Regions from separate parts of the Crossiella cryophila genome, predicted to be linked through region 1. Evidence: riboswitches for the same ligand, from Rfam matches in the RefSeq annotation. Region 1 holds a riboswitch; the other holds the start of a gene.
The links. Region 1 has a riboswitch for S-adenosylmethionine ahead of HNR67_RS14815 (aminotransferase class V-fold PLP-dependent enzyme). Riboswitches for the same ligand answer to the same signal wherever they lie in the genome.
Positions count from the first base shown of each region.

Region 2: linked by a shared signal. The riboswitch ahead of thrC (threonine synthase) and the one ahead of HNR67_RS14815 (aminotransferase class V-fold PLP-dependent enzyme) in region 1 are both predicted to bind S-adenosylmethionine.

Region 1 is NZ_JACHMH010000001.1:3,172,773-3,178,484, forward strand. Features, by position in the region: gene HNR67_RS14795 (SDR family NAD(P)-dependent oxidoreductase) at 1-372, shown strand, start outside; gene HNR67_RS14800 (hypothetical protein) at 378-629, opposite strand; gene HNR67_RS14805 (M23 family metallopeptidase) at 743-1,399, shown strand; gene HNR67_RS14810 (hypothetical protein) at 1,365-1,994, opposite strand; SAM riboswitch class IV at 2,256-2,370, shown strand; gene HNR67_RS14815 (aminotransferase class V-fold PLP-dependent enzyme) at 2,406-3,788, shown strand; gene lspA (signal peptidase II) at 3,847-4,410, shown strand; gene HNR67_RS14825 (RluA family pseudouridine synthase) at 4,452-5,333, shown strand; gene HNR67_RS14830 (LysE family translocator) at 5,341-5,712, opposite strand, start outside.
Region 2 is NZ_JACHMH010000001.1:2,667,788-2,673,499, reverse strand. Features, by position in the region: gene holA (DNA polymerase III subunit delta) at 411-1,391, opposite strand; SAM riboswitch class I at 1,504-1,634, shown strand; gene thrC (threonine synthase) at 1,646-2,911, shown strand; gene HNR67_RS12405 (DNA internalization-related competence protein ComEC/Rec2) at 3,004-5,079, opposite strand.

The DNA of each region.
Region 1 (5,712 bases):
TTCGACACCAACCTGTTCGGCGCCTGGCAGGTGACCCTCGCGCTGCTGCCGTTGCTCCGCGGCAGCGCGCACCCGCGGATCGTGAACGTCTCCAGCGAGGCCGGTTCGATCAGCGAACTCGGCGCGGGCACGCCCGGCTATTCGACGAGCAAGGCCGCCCTCAACGCCCTGACCCGCATCCTGGCCGCGGAGCTGCGGGCGGAGAACTTCCTGGTCAACGCGGTGTGCCCGGGGTGGGTGGCCACGGACATGGGCGGGCCGGGCGGCGGGCCGGTGACGGCGGGCGCGGCGAGTGTGGCCTGGGCGGTCCGGCTGGCCGACGGCGGCCCGACCGGCGGCTTCTACCGCCACGGCCAGCCCCTGCCCTGGTAGGCCGCTCAACCCTCGGCAGGCCGTTCCCGCTCCGCGGCGATCCGCACCGCCCACTCCAGGAAGCGGAGCGGGAGGTCGCCCTTGTGCGGGTTGATGCTCACCACCGCGTCCGCCCAGGTCCCGGCGTCCGGGACGGCGATGGCCAGCATGGTGGAGTTGGGGTCCCAGGCGGGGTCGCGGAACTCGTACACCCACTCCTCGCCCGCGAGGTCGCTGAACTGGATGACCTCGATCTCCCGGCCGTCGAAGGTCGGCATGACGCTCCTCTGCTCCATTTGGCGGACATCGTTTGGGGCCTGACGGTCCGCGCCCAACTGGCTACCTTCATGAACTCCTTCACCCGAAAGGGTGCCCCCTGTAAGGAGTCAACATGTCGGGGAACCGCCGTTCCACCTGGTTATTGGCCGCGGCCGCGCTGCTCTCCGGTGGCCTGCTGCTCGCGCCGGTCGCGGTGGCCGCGCCGGTGGCCGATCCGGTGCTCGGGCTGCCCTTCGCCACTGGTCAGCAGACCTATTCGGCCGGGGTGCACTCGGACAACGGGCAGAGCGGGGTCAAGAACGCGATCGACTTCTCGCCCAGCGACGGCATCGCCAGGTCGGCCGCGGCCGGCACGGTGCGGATGCAGAGCTGTTCCGGTGGCGACTGGGTGACCGTGGATCACTCGGACGGGTGGCGTACCGGGTACTACCACCTGGAGGACATCCAGGTTCAGGACGGGCAGGAGGTGGCCGCGGGGACGCCGCTGGGGCGTACCGGCAACGCGTTGCCGTGTGGTGGGTCGAGCAGCGGGGCGCATGTGCACTTCACGCTGTGGCAGCTCAACGCGGCGCCGAGCACGGCAGCGGACTGGAGCGGGCTGTCCTATGAAGAGGTGAGCACCCGGGTGGCGGCCGAGGTCGGGGTGCCGGTGGACGGCAAGGTGTTCGGGGCGTGGCGGATCCGGGCGGGGGCGCAGCAGTACTCCGGGCGCGCGGAGCGGGTCAGCGACGGGTTCAGCGTGACCCTGCCTGGGCGATTCCGGGTCTGAGCGCGGTGACCGGGACGGCCCGTCGGCGGGCCGTCCCGGTGCTGTTCGTCACTCCGGCATCAGCCGCGGTGGAACCATTCCTGCACTTCGTAGTCCGGCCGGTTCGGATCGACAAAATCGGTTCTCCAGACAATCCCAGCTGACCAGGACGGTATTGCGACATCTTCGCCCAGACGTGCCGCTTGGCGAATCCGTGGTCGTAGAACGCGTGGATGTGACCGGCGGCCTGGCGGAATTCGGAATTGCTCCAGCCCCAGTCGCAGTTGGTCGGCGAGCACTTGCCGAACAGGCGCATGGTCCAGCCCGCGTCGTGCACGATGCGGCAGATCGAGCCCTCGCAGACGGTGACCGACTGGCAGTCCCGCAGCTCGGCCCTGGCGATACCGGTGGCGTTCGGATCGGCGTTGTTCCAGTTGCCGTGTTCGACCGCGTGACCAGTGCAAAGCAGTGGCGAGGCGGCGACGCGACCGGGTGCCGCGAGCTTCGCCGTGACACCCGCGGGCGCGATCTCGGCCGGGATCGGCGGCTCGGCGGGCGCGGCCTGCGCCACGGCCGCGGCGCCAAGGACCGCGCTGCTCATCATCATCGTGGCCACGGCTAATCGCACAAAGCCGCGCCGAATTCTGCTCGTGCTGCTTTTCTCCATAACAGCCCCCTGCGGTGGAGTTCCCGGCCCTGTCGACCGGTTCGGTCAGGCTAGACCGGGAAGAAATATCAACTCGGTGACCGGTGCGGAATCGCCCCAACCGGTGCCCGATCAGATGCCCGTTCGGCGGGCCGCGCGGATCGGCGGCTTTCCCGGTATCTGGAAGGGGGCTTCCCAAGTCCTCGGGTCGTCGGCTAGCTTCGAGGCCAAGGTCATGAGTACCAGCAACAAGCCCCGGCTCGCTGGTCGGCAACCCTCCTACCGCGGTGGGGTGCTCCGGGTGAGGACCTGGTCCGTCGTGAGGTGCGACGGGCAAGCGCGGGCCTCCCAGCAGGTCCGATCCGGATCCTGGAGGCTTGTATGTCGCTCGCTGTCATCCCGGCGCAGACCACCCCCGCGGTCACCGCACCCGCTGTCACCACCGCTGCTGTCCCGGTCGTGCCCGCCGTGGTCGGCGCGCACACCACGGTCCCGCTGGTCACCGGGGAGCGCGTGACCTACGCCAACCTCGACCACGGGGCCAGCGCGCCGTGTCTGGCCGCGGTCCGCGACGCCGTGGACGAGCTGCTGCCCTACTACGCCAGCGTGCACCGCGGCGCCGGCTTCGCCTCCCAGGTGTGCACCAAGGTCTACGAGCAGGCCAGGGAGGTGGTGCGCAAGTTCGTCGGGGCGCACGCCACCGACGTCGTGGTGTTCACCCGCAACAGCACCGACGCGCTGAACCTGCTGGCCCGCAGCGTGCCGCGCGGTGCCAGCGTGGTCACCTTCGACACCGACCACCACGCCGCGCTGCTGCCCTGGCGCGGCCCCCGGGTCACCCGGATCGCCACCCCGGAGACCCCGCAGGGCGCGGTCCGCGCCCTGGAGGACGCGCTCAAGCAGACCCCCGAGGGCGCGCGGCTGGTCGTGCTGACCGGGGCGTCCAACGTCACCGGCGAGCTGTGGCCGGTGCGCGAACTGGCCGCGGTGGCCCGCCGCTTCGGCGCCCGGATCGCCCTGGACGCCGCGCAGCTCGCCCCGCACCGCCCGGTGGACATCCAGGCCCTGGACGTGGACTACGTGGTGCTCTCCGCGCACAAGCTCTACGCGCCCTACGGCAGCGGCGCGCTGGTCGGCCGGGCGGACTGGCTGCACGTGGCCGAGCCGTACCTGGTCGGCGGCGGGGCCACCAAGCACGTGGTGGACTGGGGCGACCACCTCGGCGTCGGCTGGGCGCCCGCGCCCGAGCGGCACGAGGCCGGTTCGCCGAACGTGGTGGGTGTGCACGCCTTCGCCAGCGCCTGCCAGACCATCACCCAGCACGGCTGGGACGCGGTGATCGCGCACGAGACCGAGCTGTTCACCCGGCTGCGGGCCGGGCTCAACACCATCCCCGGCTTCCGCGAGCTGTCCATCTTCGGCGCGGCCCAGGAACGGGTCGGCGTGGTGAGCTTCACCCTCGACGGCCAGGACCCCGGTCTGGTGGCCGCGGTGCTCTCGGCCGAACACGGCATCGGCGTGCGCGACGGCGCGTTCTGCGCGCACATCGCCACCCGGCGACTGCTCGGCCAGGCCGGGTCGGACACCGACCGCGCGGTGCGGATCAGCCTGGGGCTGGGCACCACCGCCGAGCACATCGACCGGGTGCTGGCCGCGCTGCGTGAGCTGGTCGCGCATGGGCCGGGCTGGAAGTACCAGATCGTGGACGGGCGCTGGGCGCCGGTGAACGACCCGCGGCCGCTGCCGCCGTTCGTGGCGAGCTGAGCGACGGGCCGGGGCTGGCTGAGTAAGCCCTGGTCCCGGAGTGCGGGACAATGGGGCGGTGAGCACGGACGACAAGCCGCCCCGCCGCCTGGTGCCCTTCGCCCTGGTGGCGATCGCGGTCTTCGCGGCGGACCTGATCACCAAGGACCTCGCGGTCGCCGCGCTCGACGGGCAGCCGCCGGTCCGCCTCGCCGGTGGCGCGCTCTACCTGGTGCTGCTGCACAACCCGGGCGCGGCGTTCTCGCTGTTCCCCGGGCAGACCTGGCTGCTGACGGTGATCACCGCGGTGGTGGTGCTGGCGATCCTGGCCTTCGCGCCGCGGCTGCGTTCCACCGGCTGGGCGCTGGGCATCGGGCTGGTGCTGGGCGGCGCCTCGGGCAACCTGGCCGACCGGCTGACCCGCCCGCCCGGCTTCGGCGAGGGCCATGTGGTGGACTTCCTGTCATTGTTCGCCCCTGATGGCAGTGTGTGGCCGGTGTTCAACATCGCCGACGCGGCCATCGTCAGCGGCGGCGTGCTCCTGGTGTTGCTGGCACTGTTCGGCGTCGACTACGACGGGCGGGTCGCGAAGCACAGAGCAGACGAGACGAAGGCCAAGGCCACGGTGGAGGAAAACGCGTGAGTGACCAGAGGACCCTGCCAGTTCCGGACGGCCTGGACGGCATGCGGGTTGATGCCGGCCTGGCCAAGCTGCTGGGACTGTCCCGCACGATCGCGGCCGGCCTGGCCGAGAACGGCGGGGTCCTGCTCGACGGTCAGCCCGCCGGGAAGTCCGACCGGCTGATCGCCGGCTCGTGGCTGGAGATCACGCTGCCCGAGCCGGAGCACCCGGTCGTGGTGGTCCCGGCGGTGGTGGACGGCATGGTCGTGCTCTACCAGGACGACGACATCGTGGTGATCGACAAGCCGGTCGGCGTCGCGGTGCACCCCAGCCCCGGCTGGACCGGTCCGACCGTGGTGGCCGGGCTGGCCGGCGCCGGGATCCGGATCGCCACCTCCGGCGCGGCCGAGCGGCAGGGCGTGGTGCACCGGCTGGACGTGGGCACCACCGGGGTGATGGTGGTGGCCAAGAGCGAGCACGCCTACTCCTGGCTCAAGCGGGCGTTCAAGGAACGCACCGTGGAGAAGCGCTACCACGCCCTGGTGCAGGGCCACCCGGATCCGAGCCGGGGCACCATCGACGCCCCGATCGACCGGCACCCCCGGCAGGACTACAAGTTCGCCGTGGTCGCCAGCGGCAAGCCCAGCGTCACCCACTACGAGGTCCTGGAAGCGTTCCGGGCCGCCTCGCTGGTGGATGTGAAGCTGGAGACCGGGCGCACGCACCAGATCCGGGTGCACTTCTCCGCGCTCAAGCACCCCTGCGTCGGCGACCTGACCTACGGCGCGGACCCGGTGCTGGCCAAGCGCCTGGAGCTGACCCGGCAGTGGCTGCACGCCCGCACCCTGGGCTTCCACCACCCCGCTGATGAGCAGTGGGTGGAGTTCAGCAGCGACTACCCGGCCGACCTGCAGGCCGCGCTGGACCTGCTGCGCGCCGAGTGAGCCGCGGCTAGACCGTCAGCACGGTGTAGGCGGCCAGTCCCAGGTAGACGATGACGGCCAGATCCCGTTGCCACCCAACGAATCGCGGGCGCCGGGTGAGCAGCCGGTGCAGTGGCGCGCTGAGCTGGACGTAGGCCAGGTCCAGTGCCAGCGCGACCGCGAAACCGACCGCGCCGAGCACCAGCAGGTGCGTGCGGGTGGTCACCGGATCGGCCCCGGCCGGGACGAACTGCGGCAGGAACGTCAGGAAGAACAGCAGCACCTTGGGGTTGAGCACGTTGATCAGCGCCCCGTCCAGGAACAGCCGGACCGGCCTGGACCCGACCCCGGAGGTCAGGTCCAGGCCGGCTGACTGGCGGTGGGTGCGCACCGCCAGGTA
Region 2 (5,712 bases), 500 kb from region 1:
GAACAACCAACCTCTACCCAGCCCACCCACTAGTTACCTAGGTATCTCCAGGTCGGCGGCCGGCCAAATCCCGGCTCGGCCCGCCCCCAACCCCCAACCCCCAGCCGCCTGCCGATCGGCAGGCCCCGGCGAGGTTCCTCGGCACGCCGCTGGCCGAGGAACCTCGCCAGCACCACCTCCGGCCGGATCGCGCGATCAGCACGATCCACGCGGATCGGCTCAGCCGGTCCGGCCCAGCACCATCAGCCGCCGTGGCCGACTCCTCGACTCAACCGGCTCCGACTCCGGGCCCAGGCCCAGCACTCGGATCAGCCTTAGGGCTGGTGCCAGGTCCTAGGACTGGCACCAAGTCCAAGGCCCCGGCCAGACCGGGGCCGGGGTCGAGTCCGCGGCCTGGCCTCACTGCCGGCTCAGCGACCTCGCCGAACCAGGATCAACCTCAGCACCGCTCGCTCCAGTGCGTAACCGCCGTCGGCGGCGACGCCCTTCACATCCGCGTTTAGCCTGGCCACCAGGTTCATGGCCTCGGCGAGTCCTTCTGGTTCCCAGCCGCGGGACTGGGCCAGGGCCTTCTTGACCTTCCACGGCGGCATGCCCAACTGACCGGCCAGCGCGAACGGGTCGGCCCGGCCGCCGGCGGTCACCCTGGCGATGGTGCGGACCGCGTCGGCCAGGGCGTCCGCGATCAGCACGTGCGGCACGCCGGTCTGCAGTGCCCAGCGCAATGCCTCCAGCGCCCCGGCGCGGTCGCCGGTCACCGCCTTCTCCGCGACCACGAACCCGGTCACCTCGGCCCGGCCGCGGTGGTAGCGGCGCACCGCCTGCTCGTCGACCTGGCCGCCGGTGTCGGCCACCAGTTGCGAGGCGGCGGCGGCCAGTTCTCGCAGGTCCGAGCCCACGGTCTCGATCAGCGCGGCCAGGCCTGCCGGGTCGACCCGGCCACCGGCCCGGCGGAACTCCTCCTTGACGAAGGACTCGCGCTCGCCAGGCTTGCTCAGCTTCCCGCAGGTAGTGACCTTGGCGCCGGCCTTGCGCAACGCGTCCGGCAGTTCCTTGGCGAGCTTGCCCCGGCCGCCGCCGCTGTGCACGACCACCAGCACAACGCCCTCGCTGGGCGCTTTGCAGTAGGCGCCGATCGCCTCCGCGATCTCCTTGCCCGCCTCCTGGGCGGCCTCCAGCACGATGACCCGGCCCTCGGCGAACAGGGACGGACTCACCAGTTCGATCAGCTCCGGCGGGGTGAGGTCGGTCACCCGGACCTTGCTCAGCTCGGTCTGCGGATCGGCCAGCCGCGCGGCGTCCAGAGACGCCTTGACGGCCCGCTCGACCAGCAGTTCCTCTTCCCCGATCACCAGATGCAGTGGCTCCGGGGTGACGGCTGGGGCGCTCACGTCGGCAATCCTTTCACGGGGGTCTGACAGCCCCGCGGGCTCCCGCATACTGGGCTGACGGTAGCTCTCAGTGGCGACCGTGCCGTACGGTGAGTCGCAGACAACTGAATACAGCTCATCCAGAGGGGTAGAGGGATCGGCCCTACGACACCCCGGCAACCGGCACAGGCTCGACGCGTATTCCGCGAGGGAGCAGGTGAACACGGTGCCAAATCCGCCCCGCGCCAGCGGGAAAGATGAGGAGAGACCTCGCGATGACGACCATCGAGGCGCCCAACAGCGCCCAGCAGACCCTTGACCTCGGCCCGGCGCGCAGCCTGGTCTGTCGGGAGTGCGGCCACCAGGTCCCACTCGCCGCCGAGTTCGCCTGTTCCGAGTGTTTCGGTCCCCTTGAGGTCGGCTACGACTTCGGGACCGTCCGCCGGGAGGACATCGAAGCCGGCCCGCAGTCGATCTGGCGCTACCGCAACCTGCTCCCCGTGCCGTCCACTGTGGACGCCCACCCGAACACCGACCCCGGCTGTACCAGGCTGGTCCGCGCGGACCGCCTGGCCAAGGCACTGGGCGTCCGCCGGATCTGGGTGAAGGACGACACCGGCAACCCCACCCACTCGTTCAAGGACCGCGTGGTCGCGGTGGCCCTGGCCGCCGCCCGCGAGCTGGGCTTCAAGGTCCTGGCCTGCCCCTCCACCGGCAACCTGGCCAACGCCGTCGCCGCGGCCGCCGCTCGCGCCGGCTGGGAGTCGGTCGTGCTGATCCCGTCCTCGCTGGAACGGGCCAAGATCCTCACCACCGCCGTGTACGACGGCGCCCTGATCGCCGTCGACGGCAACTACGACGACGTGAACCGCCTGGCCACCGAACTGGCCGCGGACCACGAGGACTGGGCGTTCGTCAACGTCAACGTCCGGCCCTACTACGCCGAGGGCTCCAAGACCCTGGGCTACGAGGTCGCCGAGCAGCTCGGCTGGCGGCTGCCGGACCAGATCGTGGTGCCGATCGCCTCCGGCTCCCAGCTCACCAAGGTCGACAAGGGCTTCCGCGAACTGGGCGAACTGGGCCTGGTCGAGCAGTCCCCGTACCGCGTCTTCGGCGCCCAGGCCACCGGCTGCTCCCCCGTCGCCGCCGCCTTCAAGGCAGGCCACGACGTGGTGACCCCGGTCAAGCCGGACACCATCGCCCGTTCCCTGGCCATCGGCGCCCCCGCCGACGGCCCGTACGTGCTCGACACCGTCCGCCGCACCAACGGCTCCATCGAGAACGTCTCCGATGAAGAGGTGGTCGAGGGCATCCGGCTGCTCGCCCGCACCGAGGGCATCTTCGCCGAGACCGCGGGCGGCGTGACCGTCGCGACGGCCAAGAAGCTCATCGAGACCGGCCAGCTCGACCCGGACGCCGAAACCGTCCTGCTGATCACCGGCGACGGCCTCAAGACCCTGGACGCGGTGCAGGACCGGATCGGCCCGCGCGCCACCGTTCCCCCGTCAGCCGCCGCGGTCCGCGAGGCCCTCGGCCTCTGACCCCAAGCTCCGCCTTCCGGCGTGTCACCTGGTCTCTTGCGACCGGGTGACACGCCGGACGTGTTTGTGGCGGGTGACAGGGTTCTGGGGAGTCATCGTGCTGTCCGGGATTCTTGTTTGCCGTGGCGGGAGATCACCGGGCCGTGAGGGCTGGGGGCGATGGCCAGGTCGCCGTCCTGGTCGGTGCGGAGGATGTGGGTTCCCTGGGCGCGGAGGGTTTCCAGGATCAGGGGGCTGGGGTGGCCGTAGTCGTTGCCGGCGCCGACGCTGATCAGGGCGATCCGGGGGCGGACGGTGGCCAGGAATCTGGGCAGGCTGTAGCGGGAGCCGTGGTGGGGGACCTTGAGGATGTCGGCCGCTAGCTCGGATCCCTTGTCCGCCAACAGGTCTGCCTGGCCGGCCAGTTCGATGTCGCCGGTGAGCAGGACCCGGCCCGCGGTGGTGTGGGCCCGGATGACCACGGAGGCGTCGTTCAGGGCCGTGCCGCCGACGCGTTCGCCGGTGGCGCCCAGGGCCGCTGGGCTGCGGGGGCCGAGGATGTCGATGGTCAGGCCGGGCCAGGTGGTGCTGGTGCCGGGGCGGAGTTCGGTCAGGGGGACGCCCGCGGACTCGGTGGCGCGGCGGATTTCCTTGATGGCCCAAGGTGGTTGCTGGACGGGGCTGATCGCCACCGCGCCGACCTGGTGCCCGGCGAGTACCTCGGCCAGGCCGCCGATGTGATCGGCGTGCAGGTGGGTGAGGACGAGTAGCGCGATCCGGTCGATGTCCAGGTCCCGGAGGCAGTTGGTGATGGCGATCGGGTCCGGGCCGGTGTCGACGAGGACCGCGCGACCGGGTTCGGCGGTGGACAGGACGATGGCGTCACCTTGATCCACATCGCAGGCGACCACGGCCCAGTCCGGTAGTGGCCAGCCGGGACGCAGGGCTCGGATCGGGACGAGGACCAGGAGCGCGAGCAGGATCGCCGCGATGAGCAGGGCGCGGAAGCGGCGTTGGCGTAGGACCAGGGCGAGGACGATCAGGACGCCGATGAGCAGGAAGCCGCCGCCGAGTCCACTGGGCCAGGGCAGGGTGGCCATCGGGATGGCTGCGGCCTGGTGCGCGACCGTGACCAGCCACCACATCGCCGGTCCGGTGAGGTGGACCAGGAGTTCGGCCGTGCCGGGGTGGATCACCGACAGGACGGCTGCCAGCACGCCGAGCACAGTGGCCAGGGCGACCACCGGGGCGGCGAGCAGGTTGGCGAGGATGGCGGTGAGGCTGAGTTCGCCGGTCATGCCGACCACCACGGGGGCGGTGAACAGGTGCGCGGCGGCGGGGATGGCCAGGGCTTCGGCCAGACCACCAGGGACGTGTCGGCGGCGCAGGGCGTCGGACCAGCGTGGGGCCAGGAGCACCAGCGCCGCGGTGGCCAGCACGGACAGGACGAAGCCCAGGTCACCGGCCAGTTCCGGATCGGCGAGCAGCAGGATCGTGACGGTACCGGCCAGGGCGGGGATCGCGGCTCGGTCGCGGCCGGTGGTCAGTGCGTACAGGGCGATGGCGGCCATGACCGCCGCGCGCAGGACGCTCGGTTGTGGCCGGGCCAGGATGACGAATCCGAGTAGTGCCAAGGCGGCCACCGCCGTCGCGGTGCGCGGACCGGTGCGGACTGCCCGGCACAGCAGGAGGACCGCGCCGCAGACGATCGCGAGGTTGGTACCGCTGACGGCGAGTAGATGCGCCAGGCCCGCGGTGCGGAAGTCGGCGATGACGCGGGGAGCCAGGGTGGTGGTGTCGCCGACGACCAGGGAGGGCAGCAGACCGGCCTGGTCGGTGGGGAGGACTGCGCTGGCTTGGCGGAGGCCGGCGCGGATGTGAGTGGCGGCGCGTTGCCAGAACGGTGGTGTGCCAAGGAGTTCGGGCGCGTTGTGGACGCGGAGGGCGGCGACGGTCAGGTCGCCGGGGTGGGCTGGGGCGAGTTTTCCGGTGGTGCGGAGGCGTTGGCCGGGTGAGATGTCGGACCAGGACTCGTGCATGGCGAGCAGGAGGACCGTGCCGCCGACGGACATGGTGTCGCCGGTGGTGTGGGCGGTGTCGAGGGCGAGGGTGAGGACGGTGCCGTTGCTGTTGGCGGGGCGGCCGCCGTAGGCCGGGGTGCGCATGGGGCGGGGGTCGCCGGTGACCACGCCGGTAAGGGTCGCGGTGGCGCCTCGTTCGGCGGCTGCGTGCAGGGGATGTGTTGTGGCGGCGTGGGTTTTGAGGGCGATGCCGATGGCCGCGGCTCCGGACAGGGCGCAGGCGGTGAGGACTGCGGCGGCCAGGCGGTGGCGTCGGGAACGTTGGTGGGGAAGGGAATGGGGATGGGGGCGTTGGTGGGGAAGGAGATCGAGGTGGGGGCGTTGGTGAGGGCGGGGCGGGGTTCCCGGCGAGGAGGTTTGGGGGGCGGAGGTTTGGGATGGGGAAGTTTGAGGGGCGGGCGTCTCGGGTGGGGTGAGTTGAGGGGCGGGGGCTTGTGGTGGGGAGGCTTGCGGGACAGAGACTTGCGGGGCGGAAGGCTGCTGGGCGGAGGCTTGTGGAGCGAAGGGCTGCGGTGGGGAGGACCGCGGCGGGGCGGTTTGTGGGGCGGATGGTTGTGGGGCGGATGGTTGTGGCGGGGATGGTTCGGGGGTGCACGTTTGGGGTGCGGGCGTTTGGGATGTGGCGGGTCGAGGGGCGGGTGTTTCGGGTGGGGAGATTCGAGGGATGGTGGTTTGCAGGGGGGATGTTTCGAGTGTGGGAGTTTGGGGTGGGAGGAGTGAAAGGGGTTGGGGGGCAGGGGT